3 regions of the Streptomyces sp. NPDC053079 genome follow, and region 1 is predicted to be linked to each of the others. Evidence: riboswitches for the same ligand, from Rfam matches in the RefSeq annotation. Region 1 holds a riboswitch; each other region holds the start of a gene.
What was found. A riboswitch is a leader RNA that binds a small molecule or an ion and turns the genes downstream of it on or off. The one in region 1 is predicted to bind cobalamin.
Positions count from the first base shown of each region.

Region 2: another riboswitch for cobalamin. It lies ahead of ACIGXW_RS00310 (cobalamin biosynthesis protein); the one in region 1 lies ahead of ACIGXW_RS01780 (HoxN/HupN/NixA family nickel/cobalt transporter).
Region 3: another riboswitch for cobalamin. It lies ahead of metE (5-methyltetrahydropteroyltriglutamate--homocysteine S-methyltransferase); the one in region 1 lies ahead of ACIGXW_RS01780 (HoxN/HupN/NixA family nickel/cobalt transporter).

Region 1 covers NZ_JBITZJ010000001.1:388,029-397,604, reverse strand. Annotated here, with positions in the region: gene ACIGXW_RS01790 (HAMP domain-containing sensor histidine kinase) at 1-231, shown strand, start outside; gene ACIGXW_RS01785 (hypothetical protein) at 374-574, shown strand; gene ACIGXW_RS01780 (HoxN/HupN/NixA family nickel/cobalt transporter) at 602-1,738, opposite strand; cobalamin riboswitch at 1,768-1,984, opposite strand; gene ACIGXW_RS01775 (FAD-dependent monooxygenase) at 1,946-3,166, opposite strand; gene ACIGXW_RS01770 (APC family permease) at 3,360-4,919, shown strand; gene ACIGXW_RS01765 (YIP1 family protein) at 4,992-5,582, shown strand; gene ACIGXW_RS01760 (cytochrome P450) at 5,703-6,881, opposite strand; gene ACIGXW_RS01755 (MAB_1171c family putative transporter) at 7,048-8,259, opposite strand; gene ACIGXW_RS01750 (hypothetical protein) at 8,252-8,920, opposite strand; gene ACIGXW_RS01745 (helix-turn-helix transcriptional regulator) at 8,917-9,399, opposite strand.
Region 2 covers NZ_JBITZJ010000001.1:49,254-58,829, reverse strand. Annotated here, with positions in the region: gene ACIGXW_RS00315 (cobyric acid synthase) at 1-846, opposite strand, end outside; gene ACIGXW_RS00310 (cobalamin biosynthesis protein) at 843-1,859, opposite strand; cobalamin riboswitch at 2,002-2,134, opposite strand; gene ACIGXW_RS00305 (hypothetical protein) at 2,312-2,542, opposite strand; gene ACIGXW_RS00300 (anion permease) at 2,569-3,831, opposite strand; gene ACIGXW_RS00295 (class II aldolase/adducin family protein) at 3,944-4,618, shown strand; gene ACIGXW_RS00290 (alpha/beta hydrolase) at 4,664-5,788, shown strand; gene ACIGXW_RS00285 (hypothetical protein) at 5,900-7,312, shown strand; gene ACIGXW_RS00280 (VOC family protein) at 7,340-7,762, opposite strand; gene ACIGXW_RS00275 (neutral zinc metallopeptidase) at 7,806-8,693, opposite strand; gene ACIGXW_RS00270 (ABC-F family ATP-binding cassette domain-containing protein) at 8,948-9,576, shown strand, end outside.
Region 3 covers NZ_JBITZJ010000009.1:222,744-232,319, forward strand. Annotated here, with positions in the region: gene ACIGXW_RS30910 (hypothetical protein) at 1-250, shown strand, start outside; gene ACIGXW_RS30915 (GMC family oxidoreductase) at 247-2,160, shown strand; gene ACIGXW_RS30920 (ferritin-like protein) at 2,157-3,269, shown strand; gene ACIGXW_RS30925 (DUF6777 domain-containing protein) at 3,223-4,587, opposite strand; gene ACIGXW_RS30930 (serine/threonine-protein kinase) at 4,658-6,130, opposite strand; gene ACIGXW_RS30935 (alpha/beta hydrolase-fold protein) at 6,249-7,364, opposite strand; cobalamin riboswitch at 7,630-7,784, shown strand; gene metE (5-methyltetrahydropteroyltriglutamate--homocysteine S-methyltransferase) at 7,945-9,576, shown strand, end outside.

The DNA of each region.
Region 1 (9,576 bases):
TCGGTCACCGACGAGTGCGGGGGCATCCCGGAGGAGGACCTGCCGCGCGTCTTCGACACGGGCTGGCGCGGTTCGGCGGCGCGTACCCCCGAGGCCCACGGGCACGGCGGCGCGGGCCTGGGGCTGGCGATCGTCCGCGGCATCGTCGAGGCGCATGCGGGCCGGGCGACGGTCCGCAACGTCCCGGGCGGCTGCCGCTTCGAGGTGACGCTGCCCGCGGCCCGCCCCTAGGGGCGGGCCGACGGCGTCAGCGCGGACACCGCCGCACCCCGTGGAGGGTGATCGGAGCCCAAGGCGCTGACGTGATCAGGGGGTGTGCGTCACGATGCAGCCCTCTGGCAGTGCGACGACCGTGAAGCGAACGGGATGGCCCATGTCCGACACCGATACCGCCGCGGGCCCTTTGCACAGGATCGCCGCGGCGATCGACCGGGAGCGGGACCCCTCCTCACGGACATGTCTGACGTGCGGCGGGCCGACCCGGGTGGTGGTGCGGGAGGAGTCCGCGGGCAACGGCCGGCCCGTCATCAGCGCGCGCAAGGAGTGCGAGGGCAAGGGGTGTGCGCGCCCCTGACCCGCCGGCCGTCCGGGCGCGCCCGGCTCACGGGTCGGTGACGGCGGCGGGCGTGGCCGGGGCCGTACGGGCCGCCCAGCGCTGTTCGACCTTGGCCAGGCGCCAGTAGGCGAGCGCGACGGCCCACACCACCACGAACAGCCCGACGATGACGAACCCGACGTTGTCCAGGTCGAGTCCGGCGATCCAGCCGGTCACCGCGTCGTCGAGGCCGAGCTTCTCGTGCAGGACGCCGACCAGTTCGATGGTGCCGATGAGGAAGGCGACCGCGATGGACAGCCCGGTGATGGTGAGGTTGTAGTAGACCTTGCGGACGGGGTTGGAGAACGCCCACTGGTAGGCGAAGTTCATGAAGGTGCCGTCGAGCGTGTCGAACAGGCTCATGCCGGCGGCGAACAGCAGCGGCAGGCACAGGATCGCGTACCAGGGCAGCCCGGCGGCGGCGCCGCTGCCGGCCATGACCATCAGCGTGACCTCGGTGGCCGTGTCGAAGCCGAGGCCGAAGAGGAAGCCCAGCGGGTACATCTGCCCGGGGCGGGTGATGGAGCGGGTGAAGCGGCCGAGGACGCGGTTCATGAAGCCGCGCGAGTCGAGGTGCTTCTCCAGCTCGGTCTCGTCGTAACGGCCCTCGCGCATGGCGCGGAAGATGCGCAGGATGCCGGCGAGGGCGACGAGGTTGAGGGCGGCGATCAGGTAGAGGAAGCCGCCGGAGACGGTCGTGCCGATGACGCCGAGCGTCTGGTGGGTGGTGGACTCCTCGTTCATCAGCGTCCCGGCCAGCTGGGTGCCGCCGGCCACCAGCAGGGCCATCAGGACGACGACGCTGGAGTGGCCGAGGGCGAACCAGAAGCCGACGGAGACCGGGCGTTTGCCGTCGGCCATCAGCTTGCGGGTGGTGTTGTCGATGGCGGCGATGTGGTCGGCGTCGAAGGCGTGCCGCATGCCGAGGGTGTAGGCGGTGACGCCGAGGCCGACGCCGAAGACCTTGGAGTCGACGGTGTAGTGGTTCGGCACGACCATCAGGAAGAGCACGCCGAACGCGACGACGTGCAGGGCGGCTATGACGGCCAGCAGGCCCGCGGTGCGCAGGGTGTCCTGGCGACGCCAGCGGAAGGCGGGCGCGGGGCCGGCGGGGGAATCGGGGAACTCGGGAAACGCAGTCATCGTGGGGTGAACGCTCCAGCACCTCGTGGATCATTTCGAGATGCCGTGGCCGGTCTCCTGGCTTACGGGTCCGTTCGCGCCCGCCCCCGCCTTCCCGGCAGCCGGCTGCGGCCAGTGGCTCCGCGCGCCCATGGGCGCGCGGAACGGGACGGTCACTCCCCGATCACAGTGGCGAGGGCCGCTCCGGAATGGGACCACGAGGGTCCGTCACCGGTCTTCCCGAACACCACGGCCGGGCCACTTTAACTCCTGGCCTCCGAAGACCCGCTCCCCGTCGGCCGCCTCGCGCCACCACTGTTCGAGCGCGCCCTGGTCCATGGCCGCCCAGTCGGGCGTGGCCTCCACCTGTGCCCGGCCCAGCCGGCGGGCGAGCTCGACGACGGCCAGGCCCGCGGCCGAGCGCTCGGCGTCGTAGGCCCGTACCGCCTCGTCCCAGCTCGTGGCCGAGCGCAGAGCGCGTTCCAGCACCGTGGCGTCCTGGAGGGCCTTGACCGCGCCGCTGCCGGTGTGGGGGCGGGTGACGGCGGCCGCGTCGCCGGCGAGGACGAGCCGGCCCTCGCCGTAGTGCGGCACGGCGAGGTCGTAGAGGGGCTGGACGGAGGTCCGCTCCCTGGGCGTGAGGCGGACGAACTCCTGCCAGTACGGCGGGAAGTGCCGCTCGACCACCGCCGCGTGGTGTGCCATCAGCTCGTCGGTCACCGTGCCTGGCGGCAGGCTCGTCGCCTCCCGCAGCGCGGGGGCGGCGGAGGGCGGCGGGGCGGTGTAGAAGACCCAGTTGGCGAAGGCGCCAACGCCGTGGGCGCCGGGAATGCGGTAGGCGATCATGTGGCCGCCGGGGAAGGTGACGGTCGCCGCCTCGTGCTCGGCCCATGCGGTGCGCGGGCCCGGCAGCGCGTCGGCGGGCACGGTGCCGCGCCAGGCCAGATAGCCGGCGTAGACGGGCGCGGTGGCGGCACGGGTGGCCGCCCGTACGGCCGAGCGGTAGCCGTCCGCGCCGACGACCAGGTCGAAGCGCTCCTCGCTCCCGTCGGCCAGGCGCACCCCGACCCCGTCGGGCTCGGGGACGACCTGCTCGACGGTGGCGCCCCGCCGGTAGTCGACGGACGCGGGGACGCGGGCCCGTAACTCCCGCCACAGCGAGCCCCAGTTGTACGAGCGGAACGGGAACGGCAGCTCCCCCAGCCGGCGGCCGGCGCGGTCGCCGCCGTCCCGGGTGAGCCAGGTGCGGGTGGTCAGCCGCACCCAGGGCATGGCGGCGTCGACGTAGCCGGCCGCCTCCAGTTCGCTGTAGCGCTCGTCGCGGACGGCGAGGCCCACGCCCCGGTCCTGGAGCCCGCCGGGGGTCCGCTCGTAGACCACGACCTCGTCGGCACCGGCGCGGGCCGCCGCGAGCGCGGCGGCGCAGCCCGCGATGCTGCCGCCCACCACGGCCACTCTTCCTCCCCGCACTGTCATCCTCGCGTCTCTTCTCGGGTGATGCGTTGATGCGCTTCGTGCACAGATCTTGACTGTCCGTCGTCCGCGGCACCAGAGTCGCCGACACTCCGCAGGTGATGGACGCGTCCGGCGGGCCGGTGTACGAGTGCAGTGGACCTAATCACGGGGCGAAGGGGCTGACGCCATGACGGATTCGGCAACAGGCGCGGAACGCGGGCCCGAAAAGGCGGCGGTGCCGGGACAGCGGGACGGTTTCGTGCGCCGCATCGGACTGTTCCAGGCCACGACCATCAACATGAGCCAGATGTGCGGCATCGGGCCCTTCGTGACGATCCCGCTGATGGTGGCCTCCTTCGGCGGGCCGCAGGCCGTCATCGGCTTCGTCGCCGGCGCGGTCCTGGCCCTGGCGGACGGCCTGATCTGGGCGGAGCTGGGGGCCGCGATGCCCAGAGCCGGCGGCAGCTACGTGTACCTGCGGCAGGCCTTCCAGTACCGGACGGGCAAGCTGGTGCCGTTCCTGTTCGTCTGGACGGCGATGCTCTTCATCCCCATCGGCATGTCCACGGGGATCATCGGCTTCGTGCAGTACCTGGGCTATCTGTGGCCGGACATGGGGCAGACGGCGGGCGACCTCACGGGGTTGGCCGTCATCGCCCTCATCATCACGATGCTGTGGCGGCGCGTCGACCACATCGCACGGATCACGGCCGTGCTGTGGTGCGTCATGCTCGCCTCGGTAGCGCTCGTCATCGTGGCCGCCTTCACCCACTTCAGCCCCGACCGGGCCTTCACCTACCCGGGCGACGCCTTCGAGGTGACCAGCCATCAGTTCTGGATCGGCTTCGCCGCGGGCCTGACCATCGGCATCTACGACTACATGGGCTACAACACCGTCGCCTACCTGGGCGCGGAGATCAAGAACCCGGGGCGCACGATGCCGCGCGCGATCGTCTACTCGATCCTCGGCATCATGGGCATCTACCTCCTGCTGCAGATCGGCACGCTGGGCGTGATCGACTGGCGGCAGATGCTCGACCCCGCCTCGACGGCCCACTCGTCCGTCGCCTCCGCCGTGCTGGAGGAGGCCTGGGGCAAGGGCGCCGCGAACACCGTCACGGTGCTGATCCTCGTCACGGCCGTCGCCTCGGTCTTCACCGGCCTGCTGGGCGGCTCGCGCGCGCCGTACGACGCCGCCTGCGAGAAGGTCTTCTTCCGCCCGTACGCCAAGCTCCATCCGCGCCACGGCTTCCCGGTGCTGGGGCTGGCGACGATGGGCCTGCTGACCGCCGTCGGCTTCCTGATCGGTCGTCACACGGATCTGGCGACGCTCATCTCCCTGCTGACCGCCGTGATGGTGATCGTGCAGGCCCTGGCCCAGGTGCTGGCGCTGACCGTGCTGCGCCGGCGCCAGCCGGGGCTGCGCAGGCCGTACCGGGTGTGGCTGTATCCGCTGCCGAGCCTGGTGGCCCTGACGGGCTGGCTGGTCATCTACGGCTACGCGGACGAGAACTCCCCCGGACGGCACCCGATCGAGTGGTCGCTGGCCTGGGTCGCGGCGGGCTGTGTGGCTTTCGTGCTCTGGGCGAAGTACGAGAAGGTCTGGCCGTTCGGACCGCGGGAGATCAGCGAGGAATTCCTGAACGCCCCCGACCCCGATGCCCACCACGACGCCGCGGTACCCGGCACGGGCCCCGGAGGCGACCCCGACGCCGACCCCGACACCAAGGAGCCCACCCCGGCCTGACGGAGCATCGGCCGCCCCGGGCCCATGGACCGGACTCCGGTGGTCCGGCCGAACGGTGATAAAACGGCACCCATGCCCGTGACCACTGCCCCGCCCCCGCCCGTTCCCACCGCCAAGCCGCGCAAGCTGCTGTGGCACCGCCTGATATTCGGGCTCTGGTACCGGCCCGTCGAAGTCCTCGACGAGGCGCGGGACCGGAGCGTGTGGGGGGCGGCCGCGTTCGTCTCCCTGCTGTGCGGGGCGCTCGGGACGCTGGCCAAGGACTCCTTCTGGGGGCAGTGGGGGGTCAGTCCCGTGCTGGCGCTGGAGGCGATGGCCATCGGCTCCGCGGTGATGATGCTGGCCAGCCTGCTGCTGGGCGCCGCCACCCACGCCATAGCCCGCCGTCTGGGGGGCAACGGCAGGTTCGCGCCCACCGCGAGCCTGTTCGTCGTCATCTTCTGGGCCAGCGACCTGCCCCGGCTGGCGCTCGACACCTGGCTGCCGGCGAGCTCGATGCCGGTGCGCGCCGCCGCCTCGGTGACGGCGGCGTTCGGCTGCGCCCTGGCCACCTTGCTGATCCGCGGACAGCACCATCTGCCGACCCATCGGGCCGCGGCGTCCGTGAGCGTGCAGATGCTGGCGGCGGTGGTCCTGCTGAAGTTCCCGCCCGGCAGCGGGTGAGGTGGGCCGGAACGCCGAAGGCCCGCCCGGTGCGACGGGGGATGCACACCGGGCGGGCTCGAGGACAGTTCTACCTCATCAAGGATGGGTTATGCATCAAAAACCTGTTCGGCTTGTCGATTACCAGCGGACCGGGAGCGAAATCAGGCCACGCGCCCTGATGGTGGGACGCCACCTCAGCGACTCTCTCGGAACATCGAGTTCCAGGTTTTCGAAGCGCTCCAGCAGCGCGGCGAGCGCCGTCTCCATCTCCAGCCGGGCCAGCGGCGCACCCAGGCAGTAGTGGATGCCATGGCCCAGCGCCAGCTGGCCCGACCGCTCCCGCCGCAGGTCCAGGCGGTCCGCATGGGGGAAATGACGCGGGTCGCGGTTGGCGGAGGCCACGGACAGCAGTACGGTCTCGCCGGCCGGTACCGTCACTCCGCCGATCTCCATGTCCTCCAGCGGGAAGCGGCGGATCGCCAGCGGAGCCGGCCCGTCCCACCGGCTGAGCTCCTCCACTGCCGCCTCGAGACCGTCCGGATTCTTTCGCAGCTCGCGCAGGTGCGCGGGGTGGTCCAGCAGGGCGAGGACGGCGTTGGCGATGAGGTGGACGGTGTTCTCGTAGCCGGCGAAGAGGATGAGGAAGGCCAGCGAGGTCAGCTCGTCCCGGGACAGCGTGTCCCCGCCGTCCTCCACGGCGATCAGGTCCGAGAGCAGATCGTCGGCGGGCTCGGCCCGCTTGCTCTCGATGAGCCCGGTGAAGAAGCGCATCATGCTGGCGATGGCTTCCTTCATCAGGTGCGGCCGCTCACGGTCCGGGGTGATCAGGGCGTCGGTCCAGACCCGGAAGTCGCGCCGGTCGCGCTGCGGGATGCCGAGCAGATCGCAGATGACGATGATCGGCAGCGGCCCCGCATAGGTGGCGAGCAGATCCGTCCGCCCGTCGGCCTCGACGGCGTCCAGGAGGTCGTCGGCGACCCGGCGCACCGGCGCGCGGAGCTTGTCCACCCGGCCGGGCGTGAACGCCTTCACCACCAGGCGGCGCACCCGGGTGTGGTCGGGCGGGTCCATGTTCAGCAGGTTGGCGTCCAGCGCCGGGGGCAGCGAGAAGCCGCTGTAGTTGCCGGGAAGGGCGTTGCGCTTGTCGAGGGAGAGCCGCGGGTCGGCGAGGCCCTTGCGGACGTCCTCGTAACGGGTCACCAGCCAGGCCGGCTTGCCGTCCGGGCCGGTGACGCGGTGCACGGGCCCGGCCTCGCGGAGCTTGTCGTACGTGCCGTACGGGTCGTCGATCAGCGCGTTGACATCGATGGGCTGCATGTCACCCGACTCTAGAGGGGACTGAAGGTCCGGTTCCGGGCGGATCGTCGGCACTGGCGGCGCCGGATCCGTACGGATCGTCGATCCGTACGGATCCGGCGCCGGCCTGTGTCGCAGGCGGCCTTGACCCCCGTCCAGGGCCGCCTCGTCCATGGGCCGCGCGCCGTCAGGGACGGCGTGCCGCGCTGGCCTCTCTCAACTCGGCGAGCACGGCGTCCACCATCGGATCGTGGTAGACGTCGGCGACGCGCGCCAAGTGCTCGTGTTCCTCGGCCGGATCGGCGCTGACGGTCATCACCACGCTGTCGGCGTGGGGCGTCGGCACGTGTCCGGTCTGCTGGTTGGCCAGGCCCCGGCGCAGGGCCGCGGCCTCCACCACGGCGGCGAGCCGGTGTTCGTCGAGGAAGGCTTCCTCGGCCTTGCGCCGGGCGATCTCCAGGGCGGCGGGCTCGACATGGCGCCGGACGCCGCGCTGGATGTCGCGGATCTCCGCCATCTGCCGGTTGGCCCGCCACTCCAGGTCCGCGAAGGGCCAGCGGTTCGTCCAGCGGGACTCCCCGATGGTGACCTCCGGGGCGTGTGCGGTGACCTCGCGCCACAGCGGGCCGAGCCGGCGCAGCCGGCGCCAGGCGGCCGCCCGGGGACCGACGGCGGGCAGCGAGAACCCCAGCAGGACCAGCAGCGCGGCCACCGAAGCGCTCATCGGCGCCACGCCGTTGGAGAGCCAGTACACATCGTGGCCGGCCCAGGTCAGGACGAAGCCGGCCAGCTTGCAGGCGCAGTACACCAGGCCCAGCCAGCAGCCGGCGGCCAGCGTCCGCAGCCCCTTGGCGAGCCAGGAGCGGCCCAGCTGGGCGGCGTAGCGCGGGCACAGGGTGCCCAGGCCGGCGAGGCTGGTGCCGAAGATGGCCAGGTACAGCACCAGGAAGGCCACCACGCCGGGGGCGTTGGCGTAGGCGGTGCTGAAGTCGCGGGGGTGCTCCACGTCGTCGGGCCGTCCGACGGCGAAGCAGACGATCGCCGTGGCCCAGGTGACCGCGAGCACGCCCACGGCCCACCGGGACCGGGCGGCCGCGCGGGCGTGGGCCGCCTCGTCGCCCCTGCTGGTCCAGCGCAGCAGCAGCACGCTCGCGCCCGACGCGAACAGCACGACGGCCGAGTACAGGAAGACCATCGCCAGGTTCGCCACGCCGGTCAGGCGGTCGAAGGCGCGGTAGACGCTGGGCGCCGAGAACAGGAAGACGATCGGGACGCCGGAGGTCATCAGGGCGGTCAGCCCCAGGTCCGTGTTGCCGCGGTCGCGGAACCAGGCACGGGCCTTGTAGCCGACGATGGCCCAGGCGACGGCGCTGAACGCCAGGTAGAGGACGTCAAACACCGGCCTCGCCCCCCGCCGTCCCGTCGGCGCCCGCGCCTTCTTCGCGGCGCAGCCCGCGGCGTACGTGCTGCAGGGCCGGGCCGAGCGATGCGGCGAGCTCGGCGGCGTCGCCCTCCAGGGGCAGTTCCTGACCCGGCGGAGGGGGCACCACCTTCGCCATGAGGAGGGTGCCCAGGATCTCCGTCTCGCGCTCGGTGAGGTTGTCGTAGCAGTGGTGGCGCGCCAGGCCCATGGTCAGGCCCATGCGCCGCATGGCGGTGGCCACGTCGACCGACGGCGTCCACACCTTGAGGGCGTCCTCGGTGACGGCGGGGTCCTGGTCGTGCCCCAGCAGCAGGTGGCCGATCTCGTGCAGCACGATGTGGACCTGGTGCCAGGGCGAGGTCTTCTGTTCGTAGACGACCCAGTACGCGTCGTCGGTGGTGGCCGTCATGCCCGAGACGACGCCGTCCAGGCTCATCGGCACCAGGTGGATGGGCCGGCCGACGCGCCGGGCGACGGCGTCGCACATGCCCTGCAGATCGGTGGTCGCGGGCAGCGCGAGCTCAGCGATGAGCTGCTTGCAGCGCCGGCGTATGCGCCCCACCCGCATGCTTGCACCGTCCTCGTCCTCGCTACGCCGCCAGTAAGTGAAGAGCCGGTCCTCCGCGATGACGGTCACGGGCGCTCCTCACCACCCGCGTCGGGCGGGTCGGACGGAAGGTTCATCTGCTGCCGGAACTGCGAGATGATCGTGGTCAGGCTGTCCTGCACCTCCGGCGGCAGACCCACCGAACGCAGGGCGATCGCCCGGACGCGCTGATCCCTCATGGCGACGAGGAAGCGGACCTCCTCCTCCACCCGTTCCGCCTGCGAGGCGGACAGGTCGCCCATCAGATAGCCCACCGGCACGGCGAAGAACTTCGCCAGTGCCCGCAGGACGTCGGGGCTGGGGTTGGCGCGCTTGCCGTTGCGCAGCATCGACAGATACTGCTCGGTGAGGCTGACGTCGCCGTACTCCTCCCCCTGGCTGATCTCCTCGGCCACATGCCCGTTGGTGTAGGGGGCGCCGGGCGGGTGCATGTTCGCGAACAGGTAGTTGAGCCGCTGCGCGAGCGGGCTGCCCGCGTCACCGGCCGTCCTGTCCCCCCCGGCTGCCATCTGCCCCGTTCCTTCGAGCCTTCTTCGCGACACGGCTTCTAGGTCTTTCACGGCCAGTTAAGTGCTTTCCAGCCGCGAGAGGCATCCTGTCACGGGATGAATGCCGAGCACTAGTCCGCCCGTGGTTACGAGCCGGTGAAGGACTTAACCGGGAGTTGAGAAGGTCCGGACCGCAGA
Region 2 (9,576 bases), 340 kb from region 1:
CATCAGCGGCACCGCGCACACCGCCACGCGCAGCACGTCGGCGCCGTGCGGCGGGGCCACCACCGACTCGCGGACGGCGCCGCGCAGCGAGACGCGCAGGCCGTCCTCCTCGTCGATGCCCAGGCCGTGGGCGAACGGCAGTACGCCGAACGTCCGCCGGCCCGTCAGAGCGTGCAGCATGTCCAGGCCCGGCTCCAGCAGGGAGACGTCGCCCCGGAACTTGTTGACGATGTAGCCCGCTATCAGCTCCTGGTCCTCGGGCGAGAGCAGCGCCGTGGTGCCGAAGAAGGACGCGAAGACCCCGCCGCGGTCGATGTCGCCGACCACCACCACCGGCAGCCGGCCCGCGCGGGCGATGCCCATGTTGACGATGTCGCTGCGGCGCAGGTTGATCTCCGCCGGGCTGCCCGCGCCCTCGCAGATCACCGCGTCGTGCGTACGCCGCAGTTCCTCGAGGCACTCGGTCACCGTGCCGAACAACTGCTCCTGCCGGCCCGCGTGGTAGCCGCGGGCGCTGAGCTCGCCGACCGGCTTGCCCATGAGCACGACCTGGCTGCTCCGGTCACCGCCGGGCTTGAGCAGCACGGGGTTCATCAGAGCGCTCGGCTCGACGCGGGCGGCCGCGGCCTGCATGGCCTGGGCGCGCCCTATCTCCGCTCCCTCGCGCGTGACGAAGGAGTTGAGCGACATGTTCTGCGCCTTGAACGGCGCGACCTTGACGCCCTTGCGGACCAGCCAGCGGCAGATGCCGGCCGTCACCACGCTCTTGCCCGCGTCCGAGGTGGTCCCGGCCACCAGCAGGCCCCCGCCCGGCGGGCGTGCGGGCCCGCTCCTGTCGGCTGTCACCGATTCCTCCTTCTGGCGAAATGTGCGAGGGAGAGCCTGCCCACCACGGCGGTCCCCAGGGCCAGCAGCGATACCCGGCGCGAGAGCCGCACCGCGCGTTCGATGTCCGCCACGGCCACGGGCCGGTTCTCCGCGCCCAGGACGGGGCGGTGTTCGACGCGGCCGGCGTAGGCGAGGGTGCCGCCCAGGCGGACCCCGAGGGCGCCGGCGAAGGCGGCCTCGACCGGGCCGGCGTTGGGGCTGGGGTGGCGGGCGGCGTCGCGCCGGGCCACGCGCCAGGCGCCGCGCGGGTCGGGACCGGCGAGGACGGCGAGGGCGGCGGTGAGGCGGGCGCCGGGCCAGCCGACGACGTCGTCGAGGCGGGCCGAGGCCCAGCCGAACCGCCGGTGGCGCGGCGACTTGTGGCCGACCATGGCGTCGAGGGTGTTGACCGCGCGGAAGCCCACCAGGCCGGGCACCCCGGCGAGGGCTCCCCAGACGAGGGCGCCCACGACGGCGTCGGAGGTGTTCTCGGCGACGGATTCGACGACGGCCCGGGCGATCTGCTGCCCGTCCAGCGCCTGCGGGTCGCGGCCGCACAGGTGCGGCAGCCGTTCCCGGGCGACCTCGATGTCGCCGGCCTCCAGGGCTCCGCCGACCGCCCGTGCCTCGCGGCCCAGGGTCGTACCGCCGAGCACGGCCCAGGTCGCGGCGGCGGTCAGCGCGGCGCCGGCGGCGGGGGAGCGGCGCGCGGTACGGGCCAGCAGCCCGGCGGCGGCCGCCGTGCCGCCCGCGCACAGCAGCGCGTGCAGGGTGCCGTAGCCGCGGTGGTCGCGCCACAGGCGCTCCTCGACGGCCTGCGCGGCGCGGCCGAACGCGGCGACGGGGTGGCCGCGGCGCGGGTCGCCCACCACGAGGTCGCAGGCGAAGCCGAGCGCGGCGCCGCAGACGAAGGCGAGATGCTTCCCGGTCAGGTTCCCGGTGATGTCCCCGGTCAGGTTCCCGGGCGTGTGATCACTGCGCGTCGGGCGCATCGGATCAGGCCGCCGTCACACCGTGGCGGGGGCGGCGCACCGGGGGCACAGGGGGCGCGAAGGGCAGGGGGCGACGGCAGCCGGGCATGGCGATGTGTCCTCACTCAGGGTCCGCGCCCTGGCTCGACGTGACCGGCGACCAGAGTCTCCTGGCTCCCGGATCGGCGTCGCCCCCGGCCTTCCGGTCCGCGGACCGCGGACCGTGGCCCTGGAATCGGGGGGACACTCCCCGGTGACAGTGGCGGGACCGCGCCGGATTCGCACCGGCTTCCTCTGCTGTCGCCGTTTGGCTCCGGAAGTCCACCACGGCCCGGGAAGGGCAGTCAACTCACCCTGACCTGCGGTGAGGCTGCCGGTCACGGGTGGGGCGGCGGGCGACGCGGGCAACGGCGAAGCGCCGGTCCGGCGGGTGCCGGACCGGCGCTTCGTGCGCGGGATGTGCTGCGGTCGCGTCAGGCGACGATCAGGTAGATGCCGTATCCCACGGCGGCCGCGCACAGCGCGAAGCAGGTGTACGCGCCGGTGCGCGCCACCGAGCTCGGGCCGGCCGCCGGGGCGGTGGCGGCGGTGGCGGCCTTGCGGGACGTGCCCACGATGCCGAGGGTGAAGACGGCCACGAGGCCGAGGGTGGCCACGAGGCTGACGCCGAAGACCTGGCCGAGTGCTGCCCAGTCGATGTTCATGGTGGTTCTCCTCCGTTGCCCGGCGGTCAGCCGGCCGTCGCGGGGGCAGGGGCGGGAGTGGCGGCCGGGGCGGCTGCCGGGGCGGCGGTGGGGCCGGCGACCGGGCCGGCCGGCGGCGGGGCGACGGCCTGGAGGGCCGCGGTGACCACGCCGACGGGCTCGGCCGGGACGGAGACGCCCTGCGGCTCGTTGAGGTCGTTGACGTTGTCGTGCGTGACCGGCTTGCGGCGCGAGGCCACCCAGATGGCGCCGCAGGCGGCCAGGGCCAGGACGGCGACCGCGGCGACGCCCCAGTCGCCCTGGTCGGCCAGGAGCGCGGCGCCGGCGCCGACGAGGCCGGCGGCCGGGAGGGTCAGGCCCCAGGCGGCGACCATGCGGCCGGCGGTGGACCAGCGGACCACGCCGCCCTTGCGGCCGAGCCCCGCGCCCATGACGGCGCCGGAGCAGACCTGGGTGGTGGAGAGCGCGAAGCCGATGTGGGAGGAGGCCAGGATGGTGACGGCGGCGCCGGTCTGGGCGGCGAAGCCCTGCGGCGGCTGGATGTCGGCCAGGCCCTTGCCGAGGGTGCGGATGATGCGCCAGCCGCCGAGGTAGGTGCCGAGCGCGATGGCGATACCGGCGGAGGCGATGACCCACATCGGCGGGTCGGCGTCCGCGCCGAGGGCGCCGCCGGAGATCAGCGCGAGGGTGATGACGCCCATGGTCTTCTGCGCGTCGTTGGTGCCGTGGGCGAGGGAGACCAGGGCGGCCGAGGCGATCTGGCCGGCGCGGTAGCCCTTGGCGCTGGCCTCGGGGTCGGTGTTGCGCGCCAGGCGGTAGGTCATCCGGGTCGCCAGCACGGTCGCCAGGCCGGCCACGACCGGGGCGACGACGGCGGGGATGAGGACCTTCATGACGACGGCGTCACCGTGGACGGCGTCGGTGCCCACCGAGGCGATGGTCGCGCCGATCAGGCCGCCGAACAGCGCGTGCGAGGAGCTGGAGGGCAGGCCCGCGAGCCAGGTGAGCAGGTTCCAGACGATCGCGCCGACCAGGCCGGCGAAGATGATCTCCGGCCGGATGCCTGATTCGTCGACGATGCCCTTGGAGATCGTCGCCGCGACCTCCACGGACAGGAACGCGCCGACGAGATTGAGCACGGCCGACATGGCCACCGCGACCTTGGGCTTGAGGGCCCCGGTGGAGATGGTGGTGGCCATGGCGTTGGCCGTGTCGTGGAAGCCGTTCGTAAAGTCGAACACCAAGGCCGTGACGATCACGATCCCGATGAGAAGCGTGATGTTTTCCATTCACCCAGGCAATCAGCTCGATGGTCAGTACGCGGCGACCGTAGGGACCCTGGGTGAACGGAAGGTGAACTGGGACGGGCAGGTCGATGACGCGAACCGGAGGCGAAGACCGATGAGGGAGTTCGAACAGGCGGGGGCCGCGCGGGACGACATACCGCGCATCTGGGCCCAGGTCGTGGCCACCGCCCGCCGCACCACCGCCGACGGGCTCGTGGTGGGCACGTCCGGCAACGTCTCCGCGCGCGTCGGCGACGTGGTCCTTGTCACTCCCACCGGCGTCCCCTACGACCGGCTGGGCCCCGGCGACGCGGTCGGCGTGGACCTCGACGGCCGTCAGGTCCTGGGCGACCTCGCGCCCACCAGCGAGCTGCCGATGCACCTGGCCGTCTACCGCTCCACCGACGCCGCCGCGATCGTGCACACCCACGCCGTGCACGCCACGGCCGTCTCCACGCTCGTCACCGAGGTGCCGCTGATCCACTACATGGCCGCCGCCCTCGGCGGGCCGGTCCGCGTCGCCCCCTACGCCCTCTACGGCACGGAGGAGCTGGCCGCCCACATGCTGCGGGCCCTCGACGGCCGCACCGGCTGCCTCCTGCAGAACCACGGCACCCTCACCTACGGCGCCACCCTCGACCAGGCCTACGACCGCACCGCACAGCTGGAGTGGATGTGCCGGGTCTGGCTCACCGCCGCCGCCGTCCCCGGCCACACCCCCTCGCTGCTCGGCCCCGGGCTCCTGGACGAGGCGGCCGCCAAGCTGCGGGGCTACGGACAGCGCGGCTGATCCCCCACTGGCCGCGCCCGCCGGGCGCGCCCACACTGGAAGGCGATGGTGCTGCGCACAGTGGCGGCCGCGGCCGCCACCACGCTGATCGGTGCCGGGGCGGCCGCGGTGGCGGCCGGGCGGTACGCCGGTGACGCTGCCCTGAAGGCGGACCCCGGCCGTCCGCCGCCCGGCGAGCCCCGGCTCGCCCTCCACGACGTCACCGGCGCCACCGTCACCCTCGGCCGTACCCCCGCCGCCCTGCTCCCGGGCACCTACGGGCTCGCGGGGCGGGGTGTGCACGCCGTCGTCGGGCCCGTCATCGCGGACGTCTCGCACCCGCACGACCGGGTGATCCGCCGCCTGGACCGCGTCACCCGGGGCGCCCTGCGCCCCGGCGAGCGCGTCTGGCTCACCCCGCAGGTGCACGCCGGCAACCCCCGCGACGCCCTCGGCCTGGACCACGCCGAGGTGGACGTCCCCGGCGAGATGGGACCGCTGCCCGCGTGGTTCGTGCCCGGCGGCCGCGACACCTGGGTGATCACCGTGCACGGCCTGGGTGCCACCCGCGAGCACCCCATGAACGTCATGCCGTTCCTGCACGGCCAGCGGCTGCCCGTGCTCGACATCGCGTACCGCGGCGACCCCGGCGCACCCCGGCCGCCCCATGGAATCGGCCACTTCGGCGCCGGTGAATGGCGGGATCTCGACGCCGCCATCCGCTACGCGCTGCGCTACGGCGCCCGCCGGGTGGTCCTGCACGGCTGGTCCACCGGCGCCACCATGGCCCTGCTGGCCGCCCGGAACTCCGCGCTGAGCAGCCGCGTCAGCGGCCTCGTCCTGGACTCCCCGGTCCTCGACTGGCCGGCCGCGCTGCGCGCCCTCGCCGGCCGCCGCGTCCCGGCAGCCCTCATTCCGCTTGCGGTCCGGGCGACCGAGGGCCGCACCGGCCTCGCACCCCACGCCCTCCTCGCGGCGGCCGACCCCGCCGCCCTGCCCATGCCGACGCTCCTCGTGCACGGCCGCGACGACACCCTCGCGCCCCTGGCCCTCTCCCGTGAACTCGCCGCGGGGCGACCGGAACTGATCACTTTGCGGGCCGTGCGCGGAGCCGGTCACGCCGGGTCCTGGAACGTCGATCCGCAGGGCTACGAAGAGGCCCTGCGACGCTTCCTGGTCCCCCTCATGTAGGGCGCCCGCAGCCCGTACCCGGCTCCTTCCCGACGGCCCACCACCGGTCGTCAGCGGCCGGATAGTTGGTTCCGATTGGGTTTTCGGAGCGTGAACGGCAAGACTGCTCCTGTGACGTCCCGTACTCCGCGCGACTCCCGGCTCAGACTCGTTCCCCGACAGCCGATCGCCGCCGCCCGCCGGGCCGTGGCGAACCGGGGCTCCCGGCCGGCTCCCCGCCCGCCCGCGGGCACCCCGGCCCGTCCGGAACTCGCCCGGCAGGCGAGAGGCGGACTGACCGGCGCGGTCCGCCTGGCCCGCTGGGCGGCCGCCGAATGCGGCCGCGGCGCCACACTGCGGCCGGGCACGGCCGGGGGGATGGACGAGGAGACGCTCGAGCGGGCCGCCGCCGAGCTGGGACTGACCACCGGCCAGGTACGCACCGACTGGGACCGGGCCCGCCTCGCCGGCCTCCTCGAACTGCACGGCGGCACCGCCCGCCCCGGCTGGCGCCTGCAGGCCTGGGACCGCGACGACAGCGCCGTGCTGCGCGGCTGGGTCGCGCTCTTCGACGCCTGGTCCCTCGCCCACCCCGAACCCGCCGGCACCGACTCCACCATCGCCGCCGAGGTCGTCGAGGCGGCCCCCCAGCTGCTGTCGGTCATGCACCTGTCGGCCGGCCCCGTCTCCGTGGCGATGCTCCTGGACCTGCTGCAGCAGCGCGTCGCCGAGATCCGGGCCGAGCGCTGCGAGGTCCCCTACGGCCCGCCGCCCGTGCCCGCCCCCGCCCCGGCCGCCCCCGTCGGCGACCCGCTGCCCGAGCTGCTCGACTGGGCCCTGGAGGCGCTCGCCTCCGTCGGCGCCCTGATCATGCGCGGCGGTACCGGCCCCCGGGCCGAGGCCGTCCTGACGCCGCTCGGCAACTGGGCCGTGTGGGTCAAGCTCGAACAGATCTGCGTCGCCGCCCAGAGCCCCGCCGGCAACATCGAGCTGTCCGCCGAGGCCATGCTCCGCGGCTGCGCCGACCTCACCCCCGGCCCCGCCCGCGCCGAGTACCGCGCCTGGCTCGCCGCCCGGCCCGTGCGCAGCGCCGTCGAGGAGCTCCTCGACACCGCCCGCGGCGACGACGCGATGGTGCGCGGCCTCGCCTTCGAGGCGCTGCGCGCGGTGGGCGCCCCCGCCGAACCGGCGGTGCGGGCGGTGGCCGGCGAGCCGGTCCTGCGCCCGTACGCCCTGCTGTGGCTCGCCGAGCACGAGGGACACGACCCCGAGGAGGCCGCGGAGGTCCTCACCCGGGAGGAGGCGACCTGGCTGTGGGTGGACACGGCCGCGGCCGTCGCCGACCACGGCGAGAGCAGGCTGCTGGTGCGCCACCTCGAGTCGGCCGTGCAGGGCACCGTGCCGGGCCTGCTGGAGGAGGTCCGGGCCGTGGGCCACCCCCGCACGGTCCAGGTCCTCGTCGCCCTGGCCGCGGCGCACCCCGACCCGGCCCTGGCCAAGGCGGTCCGCCGGGCGGCCTTCCAGGTCCACCGGGGCGGGGCGTAGGCGCGAGGCCCGGGGTGCCCCCGGGCCTCAGGCCGTGAGCTCCGGCCCCTTCGGGGCGTACGTGCCGAAGCTCCACAGGTTCCCGCCGACGTCGCGCGCCATGTAGTCCCGCGACCCGTACTCCTGGTCCGTCGGCGGCATCAGGATCTCCGCACCGTGCTCCACGGCCCGCCGGTGGTGGGCGTCCGTGTCCTCCACCACGACGTAGATGCCGCTGGCCCCCGAGTCCTTCATGGCCTCGTCGAACACCCCGCCCCGGCCCCTGGAGCCGATCATCACCAGGCCGTTGCCGTAGACCAGCTCCGCGTGCAGGACCGTGCCGTCCTCGCTCTCGTACAGCGCGGTCCGGGTGAAGCCGAAGGCCTCGGTCAGCTGCCGGATCGCCGCCTTCGCGTCCTGGTACAGCAGCGCCGGGCAGATGGTCGGTGCGGTCGTGCTCGTGCCTGCCATGCGTTCGCTCCTCGCTCTGGTTGTCACCGGAAACCGATCGGAATCAGCGGAAGGTGTCGCAGCGTCCCATGTCGCCGGTGGAGTAGCCGGTGGAGAACCACTGGCGGCGCTGGGCCGCCGAGCCGTGCGTCCAGCTCTCCGGTGTGACCCGGCCCTGGAACTTCTCCTGGATGCGGTCGTCGCCGACCGCCGCGGCCGCGGACAGGCCGTCGTCGATGTCGGCCTGCGTCAGCTGCTTGACCAGTGGCCGGCCGGTGGACTTCTCGGGCGTCGTGGTCGCGTGCCGGGCCCAGACCCCGGCGTAGCAGTCGGCCTGCAGCTCGACCTTGACGGAGTTGCTGTCGGCGCCCGTGCGCCGGTCCTGGGCGCGGCCGAGGGTGCCGGTCAGGTTCTGGACGTGGTGCCCGTACTCGTGGGCCACCACGTAGGCCTGGGCGAAGGGGCCGCCGCTCGCGCCGAACTTCGACCGCAGGTCGTCGAAGAAGCCCAGGTCCAGATAGACCTTGCGGTCGCCCGGGCAGTAGAAGGGGCCGACCTCCGAGGAGGCGGCCCCGCAGGCGGTGCGGACCTGGCCGGTGAAGAAGACCGTGGAGGCGGGCGTGTACGTGCCCGAGCGGCGGGCGAACTCCTGGCTCCAGAACGACTGGGCGCTGTTGACGACCGCCACGATCCGGCAGTCCTCGCGGGTATTGGCGTCCCGGCCCGTGCGGCAGCTGCCGGAGACCTGCGCGTCCGTACTCGCGGTGCCCCGCGTCGCCGGTTCCTGTGAGGTGAGACCCAGCTCACCCGGGCCGATGCCGAAGAACAGCCCCAGCACCAGGGCGATCAGCCCCGCGATCCCGCCGCCGATCGTGAGCCCGCCGCCGGGGATCCCGCCCCGCTGGTCCTGAACCTGGGAGGTGTCGAGATCCGCGTCGTCGTCGAACTGCACTGCGCACCGCCTCTCCGGCCGTCCCGCGCTCCGCTCTCCCGCCAGGTTTTTCCACCCCGAGTATCCGCGAATCACCCCTTCTCCGCCCTTTTCGAAGCGCGGGGGCGGGGGGCGCCCGGCGGGCGACCCCGGAAATCGGCTTGCGCGCCCCCGTTAGACTGGGGCCTATGGCATTCCTCCTCGTGCATTAGACGGCGTCATAGCGACCCCAGCCCGTCCCACCGCCGTCCACCCTGCTCAGGAGTAGAACCCCCGTGATCACCGCCTCCGGCATCGAGCTGCGCGCCGGCGCACGCGTCCTCATCGAGTCCGCTTCCTTCCGCATCGCCAAGGGCGACCGCGTCGGCCTGGTCGGCCGCAACGGCGCGGGCAAGACCACCCTCACCAAGTGCCTCGCCGGCGAGGGCATCCCCGCGGCGGGCACCATCGCCCGCTCCGGCGAGGTCGGCTACCTCCCGCAGGACCCCCGCACCGGCGACCTCGACGTGCTCGCCCGCGACCGCATCCTCTCCGCCCGCGGCCTGGACTCCGTCCTGCGCAAGATGCGCGAGAACGAGGACCGGATGGCCAACGGCAAGGGCGCCACCCGCGAGAAGGCGATGAAGAAGTACGAGCGCCTGGAGACGGAGTTCCTGACCAAGGGCGGTTACGCCGCCGAGGCGGAGGCCGCGACCATCGCCGCCAGCCTGGGCCTGCCCGACCGCATCCTCACCCAGCCGCTGCACACCCTCTCCGGCGGTCAGCGCCGCCGCGTGGAGCTGGCCCGGATCCTCTTCTCCGACGCCGACACGCTCCTCCTCGACGAGCCCACCAACCACCTCGACGCCGACTCCATCGCCTGGCTGAGGGACTACCTCAAGACCTACCGCGGCGGCTTCATCGT
Region 3 (9,576 bases), on a different contig from region 1:
CGACATCGCCCGGGCCGTCACGCACCTGTGGTACCTGGGCGTCTGGCCGCAGCTCTCCCGGCCCGTGCACGCCGCGCTCGGCCGGGAGCACGCCAACACCGCGTTCGTGGTCTCTCCCGAGGCGTACACCGAGGGCCTGGTCTGGCGGACCTTCCACGGCCACCCCCCGGGCGCGAAGGCGCCCGGTCACGGCACCTGGGCCGCCCCGCCGCCCGGCGCCCCGGCCCGGCCCGCGCAGGGCGCCGCGTGAGCGCCGCACCGCGACCCGGCGCGGACCGCTACGACGTGATCGTCGCCGGCGCCGGCCTCGCCGGCTCCCTCGTGGCCAAACAGCTGGGCGACCAGGGCTGGCGCGTCCTGGTCCTGGAGGCCGGCACCCGCACCCTGGACACCTGGCCGGGCCACCTCGACGCGATGAACACCTACTACGGGGCGCTCGCCAAGGTCCCCAACGCGCCCTACCGGCCCAACGCCGCCGCCCCCTCCCCGGACGTCCTCGACCTGGTGGGCCTGCCGGCCGGCGGCTACCGGGCGAACGGCTACTTCGTCCAGAACGGCGCCCTGCCCTACGCCAGCGACTACCTGCGCGCCACCGGCGGCACCGCCCTGCACTGGATGGGCCTGGTGCCGCGCATGCTCCCCGACGACTTCGCCACCCGGAGCCGTTACGGCTACGGCCGGGACTGGCCGCTGGGCTACGACGACCTGGAGAGCCACTACCGCGCGGCCGAGCGCCTCCTGGGCGCGGCCGGCGACGCCGCAGAGCAACGCGACGCCCTCGGGCTGCCCTTCCCGCCCGGCTACGTCTACCCGATGCACGAGATCCCCCGCACCTACCTCGACCGGGTGCTCGCCGCCCGGCTCGACGGCGCCACCGTCCACGAGAGCCCGGACGCGCCCGCCACCACCCTGCGCGTGGTCACCACCCCGCACGCCCGCAACAGCACCCCCGACCCGCGCTACGACGGCGGCGCCGGCCACCGCCCCGCGGGCGCGGCGGGCCTGCCCAACTACGGCGAACGCTGCGTCGGCAACGCCTCCTGCGTCCCCATCTGTCCCGTCCAGGCCAAGTACAACCCCCTCAAGACCCAGGCCACCTGGAGCCACCGGGTCACGCTTGTCCCCCACGCCGTCGTCAGCCGGGTCCTCGCCACCGGCGGCGGCCGTGTCTTCGGCGTCGAGTACCAGTGCTACGACGACCCGGCCGCCCCCGTGCACACCACCCGCACCGCCGAGGCGGACATCGTCGTCCTCGCCGCCCACTCCATCGAGAACGCCAAGCTGCTCCTCGTCTCGAAGCTCGCCAACAGCAGCGACCAGGTGGGACGCAACCTCATGGACCACCCCACCCTGCTCACCTGGGGGCTGCTCGACCATCCGGTGGGCCCCTTCCGCGGCCCCGGCTCCACCTCCGGCCTGGAGAACTTCCGCGCCGGTCCCGCCCGCAGGACCCGCGCGCCTTTCCGCATCGAGATCGCCAACTGGGGCTGGAGCTGGCCGGTCGGCTCACCGGGCAGCGACGTCGCCCGGCTGCTCGGCATGGGCGCCGACTCCGACCAGCCGCGCGGCAAGGGCCTCTTCGGACGCCGGCTGCGCGAGGCGCTGGCCCGCGACGTCGGCCGCCAGTTCTGCCTGCAGTTCGCCATGGAACAGGACGCCGAGAGCCGTAACCGCGTCACCGTCGACCCGGGCGTGCGCGACCGGCTCGGCAACCCCCGGCCCGTCATCACCTACGACCTGTCCGACCGCGTCAAGCGCGGCATGGCCGCCGCGAAGGCCGTCTCCGACCAGATCTTCCGGCTGCTCGGCGCCGAGGACCACACCGCCTATGCCCCCGGCCCCCTCGCCCCCGGCTGGTTCCGCCACGCCGACCGCGACTTCGTCTACCAGGGCGCGGGCCACGGCGCCGGCACGCACATCATGGGCGAGGACCCCGCCACCTCCGTGGTCGACCAGTGGCAGCGCTGCTGGGACCATCCCAACCTGTACGCCGTCGGCTGCGGCAGTATGCCCTCGATGGGCACCTCCAACCCCTCGCTCACCATGGCCGCCCTCGCGCTGCGCAGCTGCGAACAGATCCACCGTGACCTCAGGGAGCTGCACCGCCCCAGGTCCGTCCGCCCCGTCGCGGCCGCCCGGCAGCGGGAGGGACGGTCATGACCGCGCCCTCCGTGCTCCGGGAGCCACCGTTCCGGGTGCCGCGCGACCGTGCGGACCTGCAGCTGTTCCTGCAGGCCGCGCTGGCGCTGGAACACCTGACCGTCCCGCCCTATCTGACGGCCATGTACACGCTGCGGGCCGGCACCAACCGGCCCGCCTTCTACGCGATCCGGGCCGTCGTGCTCGAAGAGATGCTGCACATGACGCTCGTCGCCAACCTCCTCAACGCGGTCGACGGCACGCCGCTGGTGGCGAACTCGCAGTTCGTCACCGGCTACCCCGCCCAGCTGCCCTACAGCAGGGACCGCATCACCGTCGCCCTGCGCCACTTCGGGACCGAGGCTCTGGAGACCTTCCTGCGCATCGAGCAGCCCGAGTACCTGACCGGGCCGCCGGGTCACCCCTCGGCGGCCGGGGACGAGGGCTGGACCTCCATCGGGCAGTTCTACGACACCATCCGCGAGGGGGTGCTGCGGCTGACGGCGGAGCTGGGGGAGCGGCGGCTCTTCAGCGGCGACCGGGCCCGGCAGGTGGGTCCCGAGCACTTCTACAACTCCGGCGGCGAGGTCTTCGCGGTCACCGGCCTGGCCTCCGCGCTCAAGGCGCTGAAGGTCATCACCGAACAGGGCGAGGGCGTGAGCATGACCGTCTTCGATTCCGACGACCAGATCTTCGGCGAAGCCAGGGAGCCCGCGCACTACTTCCGGTTCAACGAGCTCCTCCAGCAACGCGCTTACGGGCCGCACGACACCCCCGCCACGGGGCCGACCGGCCCCGTCGTGGAGGTCGCCTGGCGCGACGTCCACCCCATCGACCCCGAGGCCAAGGTGGCTCACTACCCACGCGGCAGCGCCGTGCGGCGGGCCGCCGAGGAGTTCAACGAGGTGTACGCCCAGCTGCTGTGCGTCCTCGAGCACGCCTTCACCGGCGCCCCGGCCGAGGTCGGGGCCGCGGCGCCGGTGATGCTGCGGCTGCGGGACCTCGCCGAGCGGCTGTACCGCAATCCGCACCCGGACCCCGCGAAGAGCGCGCGGGGCCTGTACGCGAGCCCGACCTACGAGGTCACTGACCGGCACTTCGAGCGGGCGCGGGCGGCCCTGGCGCGGTAGCGGCCGGCGGAGCCGCGGTCCTGGGCGGCGGGGCGACGGTGCGCTCGACCGGCGGCGCGGCCGTCCTCGGCGGCGGCGCGAGGGTGCGTTCCACCGGGGGCGCCGCCGTCCTCGGGGGCGGTGCGGCCGTACGTTCGACGGGCGGAGCCGCGGTCCTCGGGGGCGGGGCGACGGTGTGTTCGACCGGCGGTGCCGCCGTCCTCGGCGGTGGGGCGATGGTGTGTTCGACCGGGGGAGGTGCCGTCTTCGGGGGCCGCGGCGCCGACGTCGTGTGGACGGGCGGTGCCGCCGAGGCCGTGCGCGGGGGCGGCTGGGAGACCGGCGGGGCCGATCGGGTCGGCGGCTTGCTCGTGACGGACGGCGGCACCATGGGCGAGCCCGTCCTCGGCGGCGCCGTGCGCGAGGGGCTGGGCGGCGCGGTGGTGGGCGGCCTGGAGGTGGCGGTTCCGCCGCTGGACGGAGGACGGGAACCGGAGGATGACCCTCCAGTCGGAGTGCCGGACGGAGTGTCGGACGGAGTCCCGGAGGGGCTCCCCGAACCGCCCCCGGAGCCCGACCGGGACGGCGTGGGGGCGGGCGGCAGGGGCACCGGGAAGGTCTTGGAGTCGTCCGCGCCGTCGCTGCCCACCGGGCGGTCGAAGCCCTTGTCGGGCTGGTAGGCGTCGACGAGCGGGAGGGTCTTCATGGGCCCCTCGTCCAGGGGCCTCGCGGTGATGACGGTGACCTGCGAGTTCTGGAAGCTCTCCCAGTGCTGCCCGGTGTACGTGGACGCCATGCGGTCGACGTTGTTCTCGGGCTGCAGCAGCGGATTGCCGCAGTTGCACTTGACCGCGGGGTTCCGGTACGCGTCGAAGAGCAGCGCGGTACCGACCTGGACGACGGACAGATACGAGACCGTCTTGCCGTCCCCCTGGTAATTGTGGTTCCTGACCAGGGTGTCCACGAGCACATGGCCCTCGCTCAGGCCCTTGACGTGCTCCTCGATCTTGTCGACGGGGATCTTCCGGATCTTGGCCCAGGCCGCCGCCTTGGCGGGGTCGCGCAGGAGCTCGGTGACCAGCTTGCTCTTGTCGCAGCGGGTCTTGCCCGGGGTCCCGCCGATGACCCCCCGGGCCTCGGCCGCCTTCTCACCGCTGCGGGGCAGCGCCTTGACCCCCTGCAGATCGGTGCCCGGCGCCGGTATGAACGCACCCGGCGCGATCACCCCCGCGGCTTCCAGGGCTATCTCGGCGACCATCTTCTTCGAAGCCTTCGAACAGCCCGCCGCCCCCGCGCCGCCCAGCAGCGCGCAGACGGCCAGCAGGGAGACGATCCTCATCCGTTCGCGCCTCACAGCGCACACCCCCCGATAGCCGGTTCACGAATTCCGACGGTTCAGTCCGTACGCGCTAGCACGAGGTCACCCAGCCGCTGCCGCAACTGGCGTACCCCGTCGGGTCGGTGCTCGGACCCGTGGTCGGGTCCGTGGTGGGGTCCGTGGTGGGTCCGGGGGTCGCCGGCTCGGACGTGTCCTCCGTCTGCCCGGGCGTGGCCACCCCCGTGGGGCCGCCGCCCGGGTTGTCGCCCGGCTGCGAGCCGCTGTTGTCGCGCAGGGCGAACAGGGCCGCGGCCCCACCGGCGAGCAGGACCAGCGCGACGACGGCCGCCACGATCCACACCGCCGTCCGCGGCCGTGGCTCCGGGCCGGGCTCCGGCCCCGTCCCGGGGTGCGGCAGCGGACGCACGGGATACCCGACGGACGCGGCGGACCCTCCCGGGCCCGGAGCGAGAAGGGGAGTCGCCAGGCCGCCCTGCTGCAGCCCGACCGGCACGTTGACGGACGGCGTCCCCGCGGAGCGCCCCACGACGGGCCCGGGTTCCGGCGTCGGCGTGGGCCTCGGCGCAGGTGAGGGCGTCGGTGTCGGTGTCGGTACGGGCGTGGGTGTCGGTGTCGGCGTGTCGGGTACCGTCAGCGGCCGTCCGGGGTCCGGGTGGCGCACCCGCTCGTCGAGGGCGGTGCGGACGTACCCGGGCGGTTCCTCCGTGAGCAGGCCGGCGGCGACCCGGTCGAGGAGCTGCTCGGCCTCCGCCGAGCCCATGCGGGCTTCCGGGTCCTTGCGCAGCAGCCCCTCCAGCACCGGCGTCAGCGGCCCGGCCCGCCGGGGCGCCGCGGGCTCGTCGTCGACCACGGCCCGCAGCGTGCTGAGCGCGTCGCCCCGGCGGAACGGGGAGACCCCCTCCACCGCCACGTACAGCAGGGTGCCCAGCGACCACAGGTCGGAGGGGATGCCCGGGCGACGGCCCGTGGCCCGCTCCGGGGCCAGGTACTCGGCGGAGCCGACCAGGTCGCCGGTGCGCGTCAGGGTGCCGGCGCCCTCGATGACGGCGATGCCGAAGTCGGTGAGCACCACCCGGCCCCCGGCCTCCAGCAGGACGTTCGCCGGCTTGACGTCGCGGTGCAGCACCCCCACGGCGTGGGCGGCGCGCAGCGCCTGCAGCACCTGCGCGCCGATCCTGGCCGCCTCCTTGGGCTGGAGCACGCCCTCCTGCCGGAGCACCTTGTCCAGCGACTGGCCGCGCACCAGCTCCATGACGATCCAGGGGCGGCCCTCCTGCTCGACCACGTCGTGCACGGTGATCACATGGGGGTGGGCGACCCGCGCGGCGGCCCGGGCCTCCTGCTTCAGGCGCGCGTACAGCACCCGGACGTCCTCGTCGTTCATGTGCTCCGGCGCCCGGACCTCCTTGGCCGCGACCTCCCGGTCGAGCACCTCGTCCATGGCGAGCCAGACGACGCCCATGCCGCCGTGCCCCAGCTGTTCCATGAGCCGGTACCGCCCGGCCAGCAGCGGTTTGCGCCGCGTGGTGTCCATCCCGTCCATGCCGTACGCCCCCTCCCCCTGCGTACGGCGTACCGAGCCGTGCGCATTCGGGCCACACTGGCTGGGACGTGGCCGTGGCCGAAACCGTTCCCGGCCGGACGGGAAACCCCGCGCGGCCTCAGCGGCGGGCGGTCAGCTCCTTGTCGAGCCAGCGCAGGACCTCGGGGTATTCCTCGCGCCAGGTCTGGAAGTTGTGGCCGCCCTCCTCACGGACCAGCTTGTCGACCTTGGTCGGCGCCTTGGCCTTCCCCGCGAACTTCAGCATGGGCTCGTAGTACTTCTCCTCGCCCTTCGAGCTGGCGGCCAGGAGCAGGGACACCGGCGGCGGAGCCATGTGCTCCAGGCGCCAGGTCAGGTCGGACTCGTTCCTGATCTGCTTGTTGCCCGCGTAGAGGTCACCGGTGTCGCGGTCCTGGCGCGCGAAGAGGTCGGCGGACAGCCCGGCCGCGGCGCCGTAGCGGGCCGGGTTGGTCATGGCCGCCTTCAGCGCGCAGTACCCGCCCGTGGAGTTGCCCACCGCGCCCCAGCCGCCCCGCGAATTGTCCGCGCGGTACACGTCGTTGACGGCGATGGGCAGGTCCTGGTTGAAGAACGTCATGGCCTGCGGGCCGCCCGGCACGTCCGTGCAGTTGGTGTCGCGGTCCGCCACGACCGACGGCCGGACCATCAGCACGATCGTCGGCCTGATCTGCTTGGCCACGATGGCGCGGGAGGCCGCCTGCGGGACCTTGATCTGGGTGATGAGGTTCTTGGAGACGCCGGGCTGCCCGGTGATCGCCACGATCACGGGGAACCGGTCGTTCTCGTGCTCCTTCTGGAAGTACTGCGGCGGCAGATAGGCGAAGCCGTCCATGCCCAGCCCGCTGACGGGACCGCGTATCTCGATCCGGTCGACCTGGCCGGCCTTCTCCTTCGGGCCCAGGCCGACGGACTCCTGGCCCTTCACGACGAGCGCGGGCGGCCGCTTGCCGTCCTTGCCGCCCTTCAGCTCCTGCTTGCTGGAGTTGCGGCCGAGGAGCTCGTTCCACGTGGAGTAGAAGCCGAACTCGTTGTTCGCCGCGACGAGCAGCACCGACAGGATGCCCAGCTGCGCCACGGCGAGCAGGCCGAGCCGGGAGAGGAGCGCCGGGATCCCCTTCTTCGCGGCCCGTGGCCACAGCCACAGCACGAGGGCGGCCAGCGCGACGGCGATGACCACCAGGAACAGCAGGAAAGTCTGGGACGTAAGGCCCACGGTTGTCGCTCCTCTTCGGAGTGGGTTCTCCGGGAGGGAAGAGGGGGTACGGCCCGGTGAGGTTTCCTGTTTTGGCCGCAATTTTCGCCTTATGGCGCTGCTGGGGGTCCTGACGGCCCGCAGGGGCGGCCACGGCCCACGACCCTACCCCGCGCGTCCGCACGCAAGATCGAAACTGTCCGGGCAACCCCTGTCGGCGGACGGGCCCCTGCGTCTAGGGTGAAGGCGCAGCCGGTTCGCCCCGCCCTCCAGGCGGGCGCGTCGCAAGAGGGAACCCGGTGGGAATCCGGGACTGCCCCGCAGCGGTGAGCGGGAACGACCGCCGTCATACGCACTGGACCGCCCCGGCGGTCCGGGAAGCGACGGCCACTAGGTGCCGTGTCCTCCACCGACACGGCGTGCCCGCGAGTCCGAATACCTGCCGCTGCCCGCGTGCGACCGCACGCGGTGATCTCGGTGGCCTCGAGGGCGGGCCGGCGGTACGGACGGCGCATGCCTGGGCGTGCTCCGCCGGCATCTGCCGACCCTTCGTACGCTCGGGTCCCGCCGGGATCCCCCGCGACTCGCGAAGGAGAGTTCCGTGGCAACACACCCCACCGCCCCCACCGCCGTCCGCGCCCGGGCCACCGTCCACGGCTACCCCCGGCAGGGGCCCGGCCGTGAACTGAAGAAGGCCGTCGAGGGCTACTGGGCCGGCCGCGTCGACGCCGCAGCCCTGCACGACACCGCGGCCGCCCTGCGCCGCGACGCCTGGCGGCGCCTGGCCGACGCCGGCGTCCACGAGGTCCCCACCGGGGACTTCTCCCTCTACGACCACGTCCTGGACACCACCGTCATGGTCGGCGCCGTCCCCGAGCGGTACCGCGCCGCCGTCGAAGCCGACGCCCTGGACGGCTACTTCGCCATGGCCCGCGGCACCCAGCAGTTCCCGCCGCTGGAGATGACGAAGTGGTTCGACACCAACTACCACTACCTCGTGCCCGAACTGGGCCCGGACACCGCCTTCTCCGCCGACTCCACCAAGCAGACGGGCGAGTTGGGGGAAGCCCTCGCCCAGGGCCACGCGGCCCGGCCCGTGCTCGTCGGCCCCGTCACCTATCTGCTGCTGGCCAAACCCGCGCCCGGCGCCCCGCCCGGCTTCCAGCCCCTCACCCTCCTGGACCGGCTGTTGCCCGTGTACGCCGAGGTCCTCTCCGACCTGCGGGCGGCCGGCGCCGAGTGGGTCCAGCTCGACGAGCCCGCCCTGGTGCAGGACCAGCCCCCGGCCGTACTGAACGCCGCCGCCCGCGCCTACCGGGAGCTGGGCGGCCTCGCCGACCGGCCCAAGCTGCTGGCGGCCACCTACTTCGACCGCGTGGGCGACGCCCTGCCCGTCCTCGCCAAGTCCCCCGTCGAGGGCCTGGCCCTGGACTTCACCGGACCCGCCGCCGCCAACCTCGACGCCCTCGCCGCCGCCGGCGGCCTGCCCGGCAAGCGTCTGATCGCGGGCGTGATCGACGGGCGCAACGTGTGGATCAACGACCTCGAACGGTCCCTGTCCACCCTCGCCACCCTCCTCGGCCTCGCCGACCGGGTGGACGTCGCCCCCTCCTGCTCCCTGCTGCACGTCCCCCTCGACGCCACCGCCGAGCGCGACGTCGACCCGCAGGTCGCCCGCTGGCTGGCCTTCGCCCGGCAGAAGGCCGAGGAGACCGTCACCCTCGCCCGCGGCCTCAACGAGGGCAGCGACACCATCGCCCCGCAGCTCGCCGCCAACCGCTCCGCCCGGGCCTCCCGCGCCGCCTCCGCCCTCACCCGCGACCCGGCCGTACGGGCCCGCGCGGCGGCCGTCACCGCCGCGGACGCCCGCCGCCCCCAGCCGTACGCCGAGCGCGCCGCCGCCCAGCGGGCCCGGCTCGGCCTGCCGCTGCTGCCCACCACCACCATCGGCTCGTTCCCCCAGACCCGCGAACTGCGCACCGCCCGCGCCGACCTGCGCGCCGGGCGCATCGACGCCACCGCCTACGACGAGCGCATCGCGACCGAGATCCGTGAGGTCCTGGCTTTCCAGGACAAGGCCGGCCTGGACGTCCTCGTGCACGGTGAGCCGGAACGCAACGACATGGTCCAGTACTTCGCCGAGCAGCTGACCGGCTACCTGGCCACCCAGCACGGATGGGTGCAGTCCTACGGCACCCGCTACGTCCGCCCGCCGATCCTCGCCGGCGACATC